DNA from 2 places in the Bacillus sp. CGMCC 1.16607 genome. Region 2 is predicted to be linked to the other one. Evidence: predicted binding sites of a transcription regulator. Region 2 holds the regulator's gene; the other holds the start of a gene.
What was found. Region 2 encodes Rex, which represses fermentation and respiration genes when NADH is low (regulators of the CRP and FNR family bind a similar motif). Its sites were predicted from a motif close to TTGTGAAATATTTCACAA; they were not measured.

Region 1 (7,644 bases), on a different contig from region 2:
TCCACCGTTTATTTTACCTAGGCCAGCTTCTGCTGCACCTAAAACAAAATGACTTGTCATCACCACAGGTTCACTCCCTTCAAGAGTCTTACCCTTTTTAAAAACAGGGTGAATATATCAATCTGATTATTTTCAAGTTTGTGGACATAAAGGAATGGCGAAGGTTCTCATGGGAAAAACGCAAGACCGCTTTTCCTCGGAATGATCTCCGCCATTTTTGAACATTTTTTTATAAATTATTGACCTTGTACCATGAACGCGATAACAACCGCGATGATAGGAATCGCCTCAACTAACGCAACCCCGATGAACATTGTAGTTTGAAGCATACCACGAGCTTCTGGTTGGCGAGCCATACCTTCAACTGTTTTAGAAACGATAAGACCGTTACCGATACCTGCACCTAGTGCCGCTAAACCGATTGCAATTGCTGCTGCTAATAGACCCATTTTTTGTTTCCTCCTTAAAATGTATGAAAAGTATATTTTTGTTCAATAAATGAACGAGTTTATATTAATGGTCCTGGCTCACTTTATGTGCCAAATAAACCATTGTTAACATTGTAAAAATAAATGCTTGGATGGCGCCAACAAAGATTGAGAATCCTTGCCATACTAACATTGGTAGTGCTGCGGCTAAATGTCCGCCAACACCTGTAGCAAGACTTCCTGCTAGCAATCCTAAAAGAATCTCACCTGCGAAAATATTACCGTAAAGACGGAGACCTAACGTTAACGTATTGGCAAACTCCTCGATAATTTTCAGCGGGAACATAAACCACATAGGTCGGAAGAAATCCTTACCATATTCTTTTGCTCCCTTGAGCTTGATCGCATAGAAATGCGATAAACCCACAACCATTACGGCTAATGTTAATGTGATGGCTGGATCAGCGGTTGGTGATTTCCACCATAACTCGTGTCCAACTGTTATTGAAAATGGTAGACCTAGCATATTTGATACAAAAATATACATCAGTAAAGTGATCCCTAGAATATGGAATCTTCCACCTGTTTTCCAATCCATCGTGCTATTAACGATTCCTTTGACGAAGTCCATGACCCATTCAAAGAAATTTTGTATCCCTGTTGGTTTCATTGCTAACCTACGAGTGGATAATACCGCTATGATAAAAACAATGACACTAGCGATTGTAATCATCATCACGTTTGCTAAGTTAAAGGTTAAGCCCATAAACTCACGTAATGGAGCTTCATGATGCATCAGTTTTCACCTCTCTTCCCCGCTATTTACGTTTATAAAAAGACTGCAGAAAAAAATCTATCATAATGACTATATAGGATGTCATTAATCCCAAAACCATACTAATGAGATGAAAGTTGTCCGGGTATTTCAGGGCAACGATGACAGCAAAAGCTGCGGTTGCCATTCGTGAAAATGAACCGAGCGAACGAACCTTTTTCCCTTGTGAAACAGCTTTCCCGAAGCTTTCCGTTTTTCTAACCATGAGCCACAAATTAAACAGGCTTAGGCTTGTTCCAAAAATAAGCCCTAAAAAGATAGTTTTGTATTCAGTAAAACCCCAGCCTAAAACATAGATGGATAATAGAAAAAATATGTATTTGCGCTGACGGGTATACATGACCTTAATTTCTGGCATGGTAGGTTATTCTCCTGAAAAGAAGTGTTGGACTAAGCGAAGCATAGCGTATACACCTGCTGCCAATCCAATCAGTAAACCGATTATTAAAAATAGAGGTCCGGTTTCGAAGAGTCGGTCACACCATCTGCCAGCAAAAATGCCAATCAGAATAGACCCAACTAACTGAGATAGGATTGCGGACATTAATGCCATCGCTTTATACGGGCGGCGACCATGTTGACTCAAAGTTCACACACCCTTGCATTGAGAATGAGAAATGGGCTCCTGAGGTATTAAAAATGATTGTGGAAACGTGGGAAATATAGTTCCACAGGTTATGAAAACCCTAACATTTTACGCCCTAAGTAAGCATACAATAGGGTCTTGTCAATGTCAATCCATTTACAGTGAAAAAGTTCACAATCATTTATCAGAAAATTTCCCATGTTCTATTTTGCTATTTTGATCAATTTCTATTTATTCTTATTTACTAATTGTTCTATTCTAACTTTGGATATCTCAAATTTGTTGCATCCTTCACCTTGTCAATTCCTTCGATCCACTCCCAATTTCGATCATCGTTTCCACCATATCTTCTTTGTTAGACTTTTTGGCAAATACTTTTGCTAAATACACCCCTTGCTTCGGTGCTTGATTTAGTGACAATTCTTTTTCCAGCATACCTTTTTTTACATTCCTGTCCCAATCTAGATAACTAATAAATCGGTAATCCTCTGGATCAAATAAAGCAATACCGAATTCTTCAGCTCCACCTGGTAAATACACTTGATAACGTAGCGTATTTTCTTTGTCACCTGCCCCAATTTCAAATCCCATCACTCTCGGATAATCAGGCTCCTCTAAAACATAGATGAAGGGGAGAGAGATTTTTTTAGAATTGGCATTCACTTTCAGGTAACCGTCTTGAATTTTCTCCTTAAAATTGGTTGGGTCCACTTCTAACTGAATATCTACACTCCGTTTCTCTCCGGGTTGGAGGGAAAAAGACATTGGTAAGTGCCAAGTCATTCCTTGTATTTTTTTTGGAACGTCAAAGGAATAGAAAACCGTTTTTTGACTGACGTTTTCTATTTTTAATCTTGACCGGTGACTGTGATGTTGGTCATTTACTTGAAACTTCCCAAATTGTAGTGATCCTGGAGAAATAATTGATTCAGAATTGATGGCTTCTTCAATTTGGATTCGACCTGCCCCTTGTTCAAATGTCCGATACCACTCGTTTGTCGATTTTTCCAAAGGTAGGGCTGAATTCATTAATGCTGCCTTTATTTGTTCGGGTGACCAATCTGGATGGGCTTGCTTAATGAGTGCACACGCTCCAGCAACATGTGGGGCGGCCATACTTGTGCCTTGTAGCGACAAATAGCCACCTGGAACGGTACTGTGAATAGCTACCCCAGGTGCTAATACATCCGGTTTAATTTCCCATGTTCTTGTGACAGGCCCCCTTGAACTAAAGGCTGCCAGCACATCCTGCTCCTCTTCTTCAATGATTTTCATATGATGTTGTCCTCTTTTGATTTGCTGCTCAATTTGATTTCCAGCCTTTTTCGAGATGGAAGCGACAGGGATTCCAACATCAACTTGTAAGTTTCCGATAAAGTCCCCACTTGTGTTGTTATAAATAATGACTCCAGCTGCTCCAGCACGAACCGCATTTATCGCTTTTTCGGTAAAGGTTATTTTCCCTCTCTTGATGAGGACTATTTTGCCTTTTACATTCTTAAGTTGAACTTTAAGTCCAATTCCGCCCAAAGCCATTTCTTGAGAACGGTCTTTTATCCATTTATCTCCACCAATCATAGGTTCCAATTTGATTTTTCCCCTAGTTCCTTCTATTAATATATAAGGTACTTTTAGAATCGGCGTAGATGCTCCTACCGATATTGCTTTCGCTGCTGTTCCAGGTGAACCGACAGTCCATTTATTCGGACCTGAATTCCCCGATGATGTGACAGCAACGATTCCCTTTTCTGTCAATTTATTTAGAGCAAGGCTAATCGGTAAATCGGGCCCATTTACATTGTTGCCGAGCGATAAATTCACAATATCCACTTTATCCTTCACTGCTTGTTCAATGGCAGCCAATACTTGCTCTGTCGTCCCGCTCCCTCCAGGACCAAGCGCACGGTAGGCAATAATTTTCGCCTCCGGAGCGACCCCCTTCATTTTTCCATTGGCAGCAATGACTCCTGCGACATGGGTTCCATGTAGGGTAGGTTCCCCTTGCGCGGATGTTGTTTCCATCGGATCCTTGTCACCGTCAACTAAATCGTGGCCTCCTCCATAATTCCGCCTTAAGTCGGGATGTGAATAATCGACCCCTGTATCTATCACACCCACGGTTACTCCTTTTCCAGTTAAGCGGTTATTGTGTTGATCATAATATCCTCTAATTCTTTCCCCACCAATCAGTTTGATGCTTTCTGTACTCTCGACTTTATAGGTTTGGATGGGGGAAATGTCGAGAACTTCGGTTTGCCTGCGAAGTTTTTCGATTTGTTCCGTTGGCCCTTTTACCGAAAAACCCTTCAATACTTCGCTGAAAATATACCTTAGCTTTAAACCTCGATAAAGCTTTAATTTATTGATTATTTCTTGCTTTGGGATTTGATTTTTCAATAAAATGATGGCTACTTTTTCCTCATGAGGTGATTCGGTCGGTAACGGTGGATGGCGAAGTGGCTGCTTGCTTGAAACTCCATTTTGGAAAAATAACATCATAAAAATGATTAGAAAGGAAACCTTTTTCATCCATTTTCACCTTCTTTTTGATTAAGTTGGTCTTGAAAGGTGGAGAGTATGCAAGGTTCCCTATAAAAATTCGGTGAATATAATTGTGCGATATGGTTTTCCTGAGGAATTTGTTGATTGATATTAAGGGATTTCATATTTATCTGCGTTTTGTTGATATATCTGCGGGAAATTCTTATTTATCCGCGCCTTTTTGATATTTACCCGCGGGAATTTACAGTTTATCCGCGGAGTTCACAACCATATCCGCCTTTGTCACAATTAACGCCAAAAAAGACACTAGCCAAATGGTTAGTGTCTAATTTTTTTTACAAATATTCTTCTGGACGATCTTCTAGTTGCTTAAAATAATAACGGATCGCTTCGCCAATTCTTCTTGAAGCATTTCCGTCACCATATGGATTTGTTGCTTTGGCCATTTTTTCATATTCATCGCGGTTTGTGAGTAGTTTAGTTGCCATTTGATAAATCGTTTCCTCAACTACCCCCGCTAGCTTTAACGTTCCTGCTGAAATACCTTCTGGTCGTTCTGTTGTGTCTCGTAAAACTAAGACTGGTACACCAAGTGATGGTGCTTCTTCTTGAACACCACCGGAATCCGTTAAAATTAAGTAGGATCTAGCAGCAAAGTTATGGAAATCAATCACATCAAGCGGTTCAATTAAATGAATTCGCGGGTCATCTCCTAAAATTTCTGCAGCAATTTCTCTTACAACAGGGTTAAGATGGACAGGGTAAACGACTTGAACATCCGGTTGTTCCACAACGATGCGTTTAATCGCACGGAACATATTCCTCATTGGCTCACCTTGATTTTCTCGACGATGAGCGGTTAATAAAATGAGACGGTCGTCGCCAATTTTATCAAGAACCTCATGGTTGTATTCTTCTTTAACGGTTGTTTTCAATGCGTCGATTGCTGTGTTTCCAGTGATAAAGATACTTTCATTGTTCTTATTTTCTTTCAATAGATTTTCAGCTGACAATGCAGTTGGTGAAAAATGCAAATCAGCCAACACCCCTGTAAGCTGACGATTCATTTCTTCAGGGTATGGTGAATATTTATTCCACGTGCGCAAGCCTGCTTCCACATGACCTACGACAATTTGATTATAAAAGGCTGCTAAACTAGCAACAAAGGTCGTTGACGTATCACCATGAACTAGAACAATGTCAGGCTTCACTTCCTTCATCACTTGATCCAAACCTTCTAAACAACGTGTGGTGATATCAATCAATGTTTGACGGTCTTTCATGATGTTTAAGTCGTGATCTGGAGTGATTCCAAAAATAGTTAACACTTGATCCAGCATTTGACGGTGTTGGGCCGTTACTGTCACAATTGACTCGAAATGCTCAGGATGTTTATTTAATTCTAAAACAAGCGGTGCCATTTTAATCGCTTCTGGCCTTGTCCCAAAAATCGTCATCACTTTAATCGGTCTATTCAACAAGAACACCTTCTTTTCATTTGTCAGGTAATCTTTTACCTAGTTTTTAGCGGCTTGCCATTTTGACAAGCCGCTTTTGTTTAGTTTGTTTATGAACCTATAAGATACTAGGATGTGGATAACTTATTAACTGTATATTCACGTCCAGCGCAAGCGTCCTAGCCCCGACGTACAGGATGTACTAGTGTCAACAATGCGACAGGACGCCCGAGTTCTTGTCGACCTCGAGGTCAAATGTTCGCCACCCAAAAAGTCAAAGAACGACTTTCCGGGTGTCGAAGCATTTGCTTGGCAAACCAAAGAACGGTTTGCATAAGTGCGACTAGGTCTCTGGCTTCGCTACTCTCGCCAATCGACCAGTCTTCTTTATCGGGGCTTACAAGTGCGCTTGGCGCTTTTGTTTTTATTTCGTACCAAATAATCGATCCCCTGCATCCCCAAGTCCTGGAACGATATATCCATGATCATTTAGCTTTTCATCAAGTGCAGCAATGTAAATATCTACATCTGGGTGTGCTTCCTCCACTGCTTTAACACCTTCAGGAGCCGCGATTAAGCACATAAATTTGATATGCTTTGCTCCACGATTTTTTAATGATTGGATCGCTTCTACTGCCGAACCTCCTGTAGCAAGCATTGGATCCACGACGATAAAGTCTCTTTCAGTCACATCACTTGGAAGCTTCACATAATATTCAACAGGCTTTAATGTCGCAGGATCACGATAAAGACCAATATGCCCTACCTTTGCTGCTGGAATTAATTTTAAAATTCCATCCACCATACCAATGCCTGCACGGAGAATTGGAATAATGCCAAGTTTTTTACCAGAAAGCACCTTTGACTTTGTCTCATTTACCGGCGTTTCAATCGTAATATCCTCAAGTGGCAAGTCTCTTGTAATTTCAAATGCCATAAGAGTTGCTACCTCATCAACAAGTTCACGAAACTCTTTTGTCCCCGTATTCTTGTCTCGGATGTATGTAAGTTTGTGTTGGATCAATGGATGATCAAATACGTAAACCTTTGCCACAGCGATCGCCCCTTTAATTAATATCAAGATTTAGACTTTGTGAGAAACAGCATTAATATGTATGAAAAAACGAACTACACACTTCGTCTAATTCTACAAAAAAACCTCCTCCAGTTCAACTAATATCTAGACACTTTATCACACCAGCGAATTGGGGCACTCTCCCTACACTTTACCGCATTAACGCAACGGGGGGCCAGTCCCCCGGTACGTTAATGCGGTAAAGGGATGCGTGTGAGGATTTTTAAGTTTTCCCCGCTGTAGAAGTAGATTTGGTTGTTGATGATGGAAAAGGAGGTTTGGTTTGGGATGTCCATGACTTTTGTTAGCTTTCCCCCAGATAATGGGATTCGGTGGATTTCTCTTCCTTTTCCTTCATACGGCCCTGCTTCGAAATAGACATTGCCACGATGGATATTTACCATTCGGAGATGAGGTCCATACTTTGGTAATTCTTTTATTAATGTCGTTTTCCCGCTCTCTTCGTTGTACTTAACTAAATACTGGGTCATAGCCTGTTGACTCCAAATGATGTAATAAATATTTCCGCGATCAGGAAACACACTATCCCCATTTACCTCAAGAAACATCGGAGATTTATGACCGATTTGCTTCCAAACATCTTTCAATTTAGACTTTTCGGGGTTGGTACTATTCGTTGGATAAAACTCGTCATCGATATAAATGCCCTTTTCTGTAATTGGCCATAGCCTCGGGTAAATGCATTTTTTTAATACAACCGTTCTCTTTGTCTTTAGGTTAGTTCTGTAGATGATCCCATT
Region 2 (7,644 bases):
TGAGAGTAGGACGTCGCCAGGCTGTATTTAATAAATTTGAATGATGGAAATATTTTATTATCGACGCGGGGTGGAGCAGCCCGGTAGCTCGTCGGGCTCATAACCCGAAGGTCGCAGGTTCAAATCCTGCCCCCGCAATAATCCATCTAAATTGGTTCCGTGGTGTAGCGGTTAACATGCCTGCCTGTCACGCAGGAGATCGCGGGTTCGATTCCCGTCGGGACCGCCATTTTTAATATTGAAGTAAAATTGGCGAAACAGTGTTTCGTTTTTTTATTGTTTATAAAATTATAGAATACTTGGATGTAGATAACTTATTAACTTGTATAGTCCACGTCCAGCTCCAGTGCTAATCAAGGCGCCCTGCGCTTTTGTTCTGTATTTTGCTCTAATATCAAAAATCATGTAAACTAAAATAGTCAACAATATCCTTAGGATACATCCTAAGGATTTTTTATCTTATTTAGCATTATAATGAATTAGGTGATTAGTTAAATGAACTTTCAATACATATCAAATAGCTCAAATGAAACAACCGATTTTGCGAAACATTTAGCAGCAAAGCTTAAACCTGGGGATGTCATTGCACTCGAAGGTGATTTAGGGGCTGGAAAGACCACCTTTACAAAGGGATTAGCAGAAGGTCTAGGAATTACGAAAAACGTAAATAGTCCAACCTTTACGATTATTAAAGAATATCGAGGGCATCTACCTCTTTATCATATGGATGTTTATCGACTAGAGGACTCTTATGAAGATTTAGGTTTTGACGAGTACTTCGAAGGTGAAGGGGTTACAGTTGTAGAATGGGCACATTTAATAAAAGAACAACTCCCATCTGAACTTTTAACTATTTATTTGACACATGATGAAAACAATGCAAGAAATATTACATTAAAACCAACCGGTAATCGGTATGAACAGCTTTGTAAGGAGATATTTTCATGACGATACTAGCTATAGATACTTCTAATTACACGTTAGGTATTGCTTTACTGAACGAAGAAAAAGTGATTGGAGAATATATTACAAATCTAAAAGTAAATCATTCTGTTCGTGCGATGCCCGCGATTCAATCATTAATGAAGGATTGCAGCATTCAACCGAATCAATTAACTAAAATTGTGGTCGCTAAAGGTCCGGGCTCTTATACTGGGGTTAGAATTGGAGTATCAATCGCTAAAACGCTTGCTTGGAGTCTAAATCTTCCTATTGTGGGGGTTTCTAGTTTAGAGATTTTGGCTGCGGGGGCTGGCAGATTTTTTTCCGGATACGTGTCTCCTTTATTTGATGCTAGGAGAGGTCAAATTTATACTGGATTATATCAATATGATAAAAGTGAAATAAAAACAATAATCTCAGATCAAAATGTACTGACATCTGACTGGGTAGACCATTTAATTACCTTAGACAAGGATATTTTATTTGTAGGTAATGATTTACCTATTCATCGAGAAGTGATAGAAAAAGGATTAGGAGAAAAGGCAATATTTGCAGATGTCTCCTTGCAAAATCCACGTCCAGCTGAATTAGGCTTATTGGGAAGTAAACGGCTAGCTGAAGATATCCATAGCTTTGTACCAAACTATATTCGAATGGCGGAAGCTGAAGTGAAGTGGCTAGAAGCAAAAGGTTTAGAAAAGACTAAATAGGTTAGGAAGAGTTCGATGAATGATTCATTATTATTTCGATTCATGCAAGAAGAGGACATTGATCAAATCGTAAATATAGAAAAGTTATCTTTTGCTGTACCATGGAGTAAGGAATCCTTCTACAATGAGTTACATAATAATCAGTTTGCTAAATATGTGGTACTAGAAGAGAATGAGAAGATTATCGGATACTGTGGTGTATGGATGATTGTGGATGAAGCGCATATCACAAATATTGCTGTTCTACCCGAATATCGTGGTAGAAATTTAGGTGATGCACTATTAGCAAAAGTAATGGAAACAGTCAAAGAAATGGGAGCTAAAACAGTAACATTAGAGGTTAGGGTTTCCAACACGGTTGCTCAAAATTTATATCGTAAGTATGGATTCAAAAATGGTGGTATTCGAAAAAATTATTATAGTGATAATCTTGAAGATGCCTTAGTAATGTGGGTGAATATTTAATGAAAAAGGATCTTTTCATAATGGGTATTGAAACAAGCTGTGATGAAACGGCTGTGGCAATCATTAAAAACGGAAGAGAAATTGTTGCTAATGTCGTTGCATCTCAAATTGAAAGTCATAAAAGGTTTGGTGGAGTCGTTCCTGAAATTGCTTCTCGTCATCATGTAGAGCAAATGACAATCGTATTTGAGGAAGCAATGAAGCAAGCTGAACTCTCTTTCAGTGAACTAGATGCCATTGCAGTTACAGAAGGGCCGGGTTTGGTGGGTGCCTTATTAATTGGAGTAAATGCGGCAAAAGCATTAGCATTTGCACATAATATTCCTCTAGTAGCTGTTCATCACATCGCAGGACATATTTATGCGAATCAGCTTGTAAAGGAAATGAACTTTCCGTTATTATCACTTGTTGTATCAGGTGGACATACGGAACTAGTATACATGAAGGAACATGGTCATTTTCAGGTAATTGGGGAAACGAGAGATGATGCTGCTGGTGAAGCATATGACAAAGTGGCACGTACATTGAATTTACCTTACCCTGGTGGGCCGCATATTGATCGCTTAGCCCATGAAGGGAAACCTTCGATTGATTTGCCTAGAGCTTGGTTAGAGGAAGGCTCGTATGATTTTAGTTTTAGTGGATTAAAATCTGCGGTAATCAATACAGTCCATAATTTAACGCAACGCGGTGAGACCATTTTACCAGAAAATTTAGCCGCGAGTTTTCAACAGAGTGTGATTGATGTATTGGTAACAAAGACCGTAAGAGCTACAAAGGAATATCAAGTGAAACAAGTGCTGCTTGCAGGTGGTGTGGCTGCAAATAAAGGATTGCGTACAGCCCTAAGTGAAGCATTTAAGAATTTTGAAGATGTTGAGCTAATTTTTCCTCCTTTATCCCTGTGTACGGATAATGCAGCGATGATTGCAGCCGCGGGCACAGTACTATTTGAAAAGGGCCAAAGAGCAGATATGGCTTTAAATGCAAATCCAGGATTAGATTTAGAAATCCACAATTAATCATAGATAAAAATCCTCTTTTTTCATAAAGGAGGATTTTTTTGTGGATATCTGAAGGTTTTGTTCACAACTTTGTGGATAATGTGGAAAAAACGTATTATTTTTGTGGATAATGTGCATAAGTCTGTTGATAGCCTTAGGAATAAACGTTCAATTGTGCATAGTATTGTGGATTAGTTTCTAAATACTATTGTATAAATAATATATTTCTATGACATTTGTCCTTATAAAGGGAATATATGATAAAAAAGAAGAAGCACATTAGCACGTGCTTCTTCTTCTTATCATATTAGGGAGTATAACTATTTGGACTTTTAAAGTTGTCCAGCTCCAGCGCCCAGCGACTAGTATACTGTCCCTCTCCTCCTTATGATAAGTCAACATCGAATCGCTATCGCTCTTCGTGTTTCCTTTATCTCATGCATCAAAAAGTGAGGCGACTGACCAGCCCTGACAAGCATAAGACGGTCCAGACAAGAAGGTTGCCTTTTACCTTCTTGTCAGGAGTGGCTTATGACCTCGAGGGGCTAGGAGCCGCAGCTAGATTGCGGAGCGAACCAGTCCATACGTCACTTATCGGGCGCTTACGCTTTTCTTAATCAGCAAGCTCCGCCCATTCTTCCATTAGGCTTTCTAGCTCTACTTTTGCTTGTTCATTTTTCATATTAATTTCGAGCACTTTTTCATGGTGTTGAAATACTTCTGGATCACATAATTGCTGCTCATATTGTTCAATTTCTTCTTCAAGCTGTGAGATTCTTGATTCGATTTCTTCTAATTTTCGCTTTCGTTGACGCTCAAGTTTTTTTGCCTCTTTATCTTGATGGAAAGTATTTTTATCGGCTTTATCGACTGCACCAATGGAAGCTGATTTCTCTTTTTGTTCAAGTGCTTTTAATTCAATAATTTCTTCTTTCTTTTCAACAAAATAATCATAATCCCCTAAAAATTCCTTACATCCCTGCTCACTTAGTTCAATCACTTTCGTGGCGATTCGGTTGATGAAGTAACGGTCGTGAGAGACAAAGAGAATTGTTCCAGGATAATCAATGAGTGCATTCTCTAATACTTCCTTACTATCCAAATCTAAATGGTTGGTAGGCTCATCGAGGATAAGGAAATTCGATTTTTGCATCATTAGTTTCGCCAAGGCTAATCTTGCTTTTTCTCCCCCTGAAAGTGTGGAGACAATTTTAAGAACATCTTCACCAGAAAATAAGAAATTCCCTAAAATAGTGCGGATCTCTTTTTCAGGTTTTAATGGATAGTCATCCCATAATTCATTTAACACTCTCTTATTTGAGGAGAGCTCTGCCTGCTCCTGGTCGTAGTAGCCAATGGTTACATTTGAACCAAGTCGTATTCCCCCTGAGAGAGGAGGGAGTTTTTCGATAAGTGTCTTTAATAAGGTTGATTTTCCAATCCCGTTTGGTCCCACTAAAGCTACACTTTCCCCACGTGTTAATCGAAAGCTCAGATCTTTGGAGATAGCTTCCTGCTTGTAGCCAATGTCCAATTGATCTAAATTGAGAACTTCATTGCCACTTTGTCTTTCGATCTCAAAGCGGAAGGAAGCAGATTTTTCATCCCCTAATGGACGGTCCAATCGGTCCATCTTTTCAAGCTTTTTCCTGCGCGACTGCGCACGTTTTGTTGTCGTTGCTCGCGCCAAATTTCGCTGAATAAAATCCTCCAGCTTAGCAATTTCGTCTTGCTGCCTTTCAAAAAGCTTCAGATCCCGTTCATACTGTTCTGCTTTTTGGTCGAGATACGTACTATAATTACCAAGGAATTTTTGAATAAGGTTACGTGACATTTCATAAACCTGTGTAACGACCTTATCTAAGAAATAACGGTCATGCGAAACAATTAAGATCGCGCCATTATAGGTTTGTAAATATTGTTCAAGCCAGGAAAGAGTTTCGATGTCTAAATGGTTCGTAGGCTCGTCCAAAATTAAGATATCAGGTTTTGTTAAAAGAAGCTTACCTAAAGCGAGCCGTGTCTTTTGTCCGCCACTTAAAGTGGCAATTTTCGTAGAATAATCAAAGGATTGGAAATTCAACCCGTGAAGCACAGAACGAATGTCAGCTTCATATTGATATCCACCTGAATCCTTAAATGTAATTTGTAGGACGTCATAATCTTTCAAAACGCGCTCGTATAAAGCCGGATCCTCCAAAACAGTTGGATCGGACATTTTTTCCTCAAGTAGACGTAATTCTCTTTCCATCTGCTGTAATGGCTTGAAAACAGTCAGCATCTCTTCCCAGATGGATAAAGCAGACTCAAGACCTGTATTTTGGGCAAGATAACCGATGGTCACATCTTTCGGTTTAATGATTTCGCCTGAATCAAAGCTCATTTGACCAGAGATAATCTTTAATAGAGTTGATTTACCTGCACCATTACGGCCAACAAGGGCAATACGATCACGGGTTTGAATTTCAAGCTTTATATTCGATAAAATGGTTTCAGCACCAAAATGTTTAAATAGCTGATTAACTTGTAATAAAATCATCAATTTTCACCTCAATTACTTAAGATAAGTGTATCGTAATCTACACATATCGGCAATAATGTTGAATATGTGAAGGGGTATACAAACATCACACACAGATGTAAAAAAATAGTGTATGATTAGGTTGGGAGGAGTATTTACATGGCAGAGCTTACACATTTTAACGAAAGCGGCAGAGCAAAAATGGTGGATGTGAGTGATAAACCCGAAACAGTTAGAACCGCTATTGCTCAGTCAAGTATTCGACTAAATCAAGAAATATATGAAAAAATCACAAATCAAACGATGAAAAAAGGTGATGTTCTGGCTGTCGCTCAAGTTGCGGCTGTGATGGCATGTAAAAAAACGTGGGAAATAATTCCGATGTGTCATCCGATCCCTCTTACTGGGATAGACTTATCCTTTTCATGGGAAAAAATAGAGACTGATTATCTCTTACATATATATTCCACTGTGAAAACAAAAGGAAACACGGGTGTAGAAATGGAAGCACTAACAGCAGCATCCGTATGTGCATTGACTGTTTATGATATGTGCAAGGCGATAGATAAAGGAATGGTCATTGGGCCAACCTTTCTTGTAGAAAAAACAGGTGGAAAAAATGGTGATTTTAAAAGAGTGAATGATGTAAAATAGATAAGCAAAATTTGATGAGGTAGGGGATGGGATGGTACATGAGTAATGAGCAGATGAAAATACCGCAAGCAACGGCAAAGCGGCTGCCGTTATATTATCGATTTTTAAAAAATTTACATTCCTCTGGGAAGCAGAGGGTTTCATCGGCTGAATTAAGTGAAGCGGTGAAAGTAGATTCCGCTACAATTCGTAGAGACTTTTCCTATTTTGGGGCGTTAGGGAAAAAAGGCTATGGCTATAATGTTAATTATTTATTATCGTTCTTTCGCAAAACACTAGACCAAGATGAGCTAACAAAGGTTGCTTTAATTGGAGTGGGGAATTTAGGAACGGCCTTTTTAAATTATAATTTTTTGAAAAATAATAACACAAAGATCGAAGTTGCTTTTGATGTAGATGAAGGGAAGGTAGGTACCTTCATTGGTGATGTGAAAGTTCTCCACATGGATGATCTTGAGGAAAAATTAGTGGAATTGGGGGTCCAGGTAGCGATTCTGACTGTTCCTGCACCCGTTGCTCAAACGATCACGGATAAGCTAATAAGAGCAAATGTGAAAGGAATCTTGAATTTCACCCCTGCACGTCTAGCTGTTCCAAGTTCGATTCGTGTTCATCATATTGATTTAGCGGTCGAGTTACAAAGTTTGATTTACTTTTTAAAACATTACTCGAGTGAAGAGGAATAAAAAACTCGGAGGTTCTTTCGCATTATCGACACTAATACATCCTGTACGTTGGGTTTAGAACGCTTGCGCTAGACATTAAAAAATGAGTCCATTTTCGGACTCATTTTTTTGGTCGAGCTTTTTTTAGTTTAAAATGAAAGGCGATCATTTTAAGACCTGAACCTAGATCAAAGGTGGCTAAAATGACTAATAGATAAGAAAAGAAATCCCAACCGCCTTCTCGAACGTTTTGTATGGCGAAATAAGTAAATAAAGCTGCTAGCAAAAGATAGAGGATGCCAGATCCTAATGGTGATTGTCTCATTTGTCCCTCCAAAAAAATAGAACTTCAAAAAGTGGAGTTCTTGTATTAGGTTGTTTACATAAAAAGTGAGATGAATCCTTGAATTTTTTCAGCATCACGCATCATTTTCTCAATGTCTTCTTTAAAAATGGACTGAATAAGTACGACAAATGTATTCATCGAGACATGAGCAAATATCGGAACCCAGATTCGCTTTGTTTTTACATAAAGAAAAGCGAAGGTGAACCCCATAGCCGAATAAAGCAATACATGTTCCGGCTCCATATGAGCGAGTGCAAAAATAACCGAACTGATTAACCCAGAGAGGAAAAAATTAAATCGCTTGTATAGAGACCCGAATAGAATTTTTCGAAACACG

Region 1: ACFSO7_RS22830 (AtpZ/AtpI family protein) is a predicted target of Rex. The motif match lies at 2,009-2,026, and genes of this name have one in related genera.

What each region holds. Positions count from the first base shown of each region.
Region 1 is NZ_JBHUJX010000036.1:79,186-86,829, forward strand. It holds gene atpF (F0F1 ATP synthase subunit B) at 1-60, opposite strand, end outside; gene atpE (F0F1 ATP synthase subunit C) at 237-449, opposite strand; gene atpB (F0F1 ATP synthase subunit A) at 514-1,224, opposite strand; gene ACFSO7_RS22825 (ATP synthase subunit I) at 1,247-1,621, opposite strand; gene ACFSO7_RS22830 (AtpZ/AtpI family protein) at 1,628-1,816, opposite strand; gene ACFSO7_RS22835 (S8 family serine peptidase) at 2,141-4,378, opposite strand; gene wecB (non-hydrolyzing UDP-N-acetylglucosamine 2-epimerase) at 4,687-5,829, opposite strand; gene upp (uracil phosphoribosyltransferase) at 6,233-6,862, opposite strand; gene ACFSO7_RS22850 (DUF5050 domain-containing protein) at 7,075-7,644, opposite strand, start outside.
Region 2 is NZ_JBHUJX010000014.1:14,312-21,955, reverse strand. It holds rRNA gene rrf (5S ribosomal RNA) at 1-22, shown strand, start outside; tRNA gene ACFSO7_RS09545 (tRNA-Met) at 65-138, shown strand; tRNA gene ACFSO7_RS09540 (tRNA-Asp) at 154-229, shown strand; gene tsaE (tRNA (adenosine(37)-N6)-threonylcarbamoyltransferase complex ATPase subunit type 1 TsaE) at 496-948, shown strand; gene tsaB (tRNA (adenosine(37)-N6)-threonylcarbamoyltransferase complex dimerization subunit type 1 TsaB) at 945-1,652, shown strand; gene rimI (ribosomal protein S18-alanine N-acetyltransferase) at 1,668-2,117, shown strand; gene tsaD (tRNA (adenosine(37)-N6)-threonylcarbamoyltransferase complex transferase subunit TsaD) at 2,117-3,139, shown strand; gene abc-f (ribosomal protection-like ABC-F family protein) at 3,735-5,660, opposite strand; gene moaC (cyclic pyranopterin monophosphate synthase MoaC) at 5,802-6,296, shown strand; gene ACFSO7_RS09505 (redox-sensing transcriptional repressor Rex) at 6,335-6,982, shown strand; gene ACFSO7_RS09500 (YdiK family protein) at 7,083-7,286, opposite strand; gene ACFSO7_RS09495 (CPBP family intramembrane glutamic endopeptidase) at 7,341-7,644, opposite strand, start outside.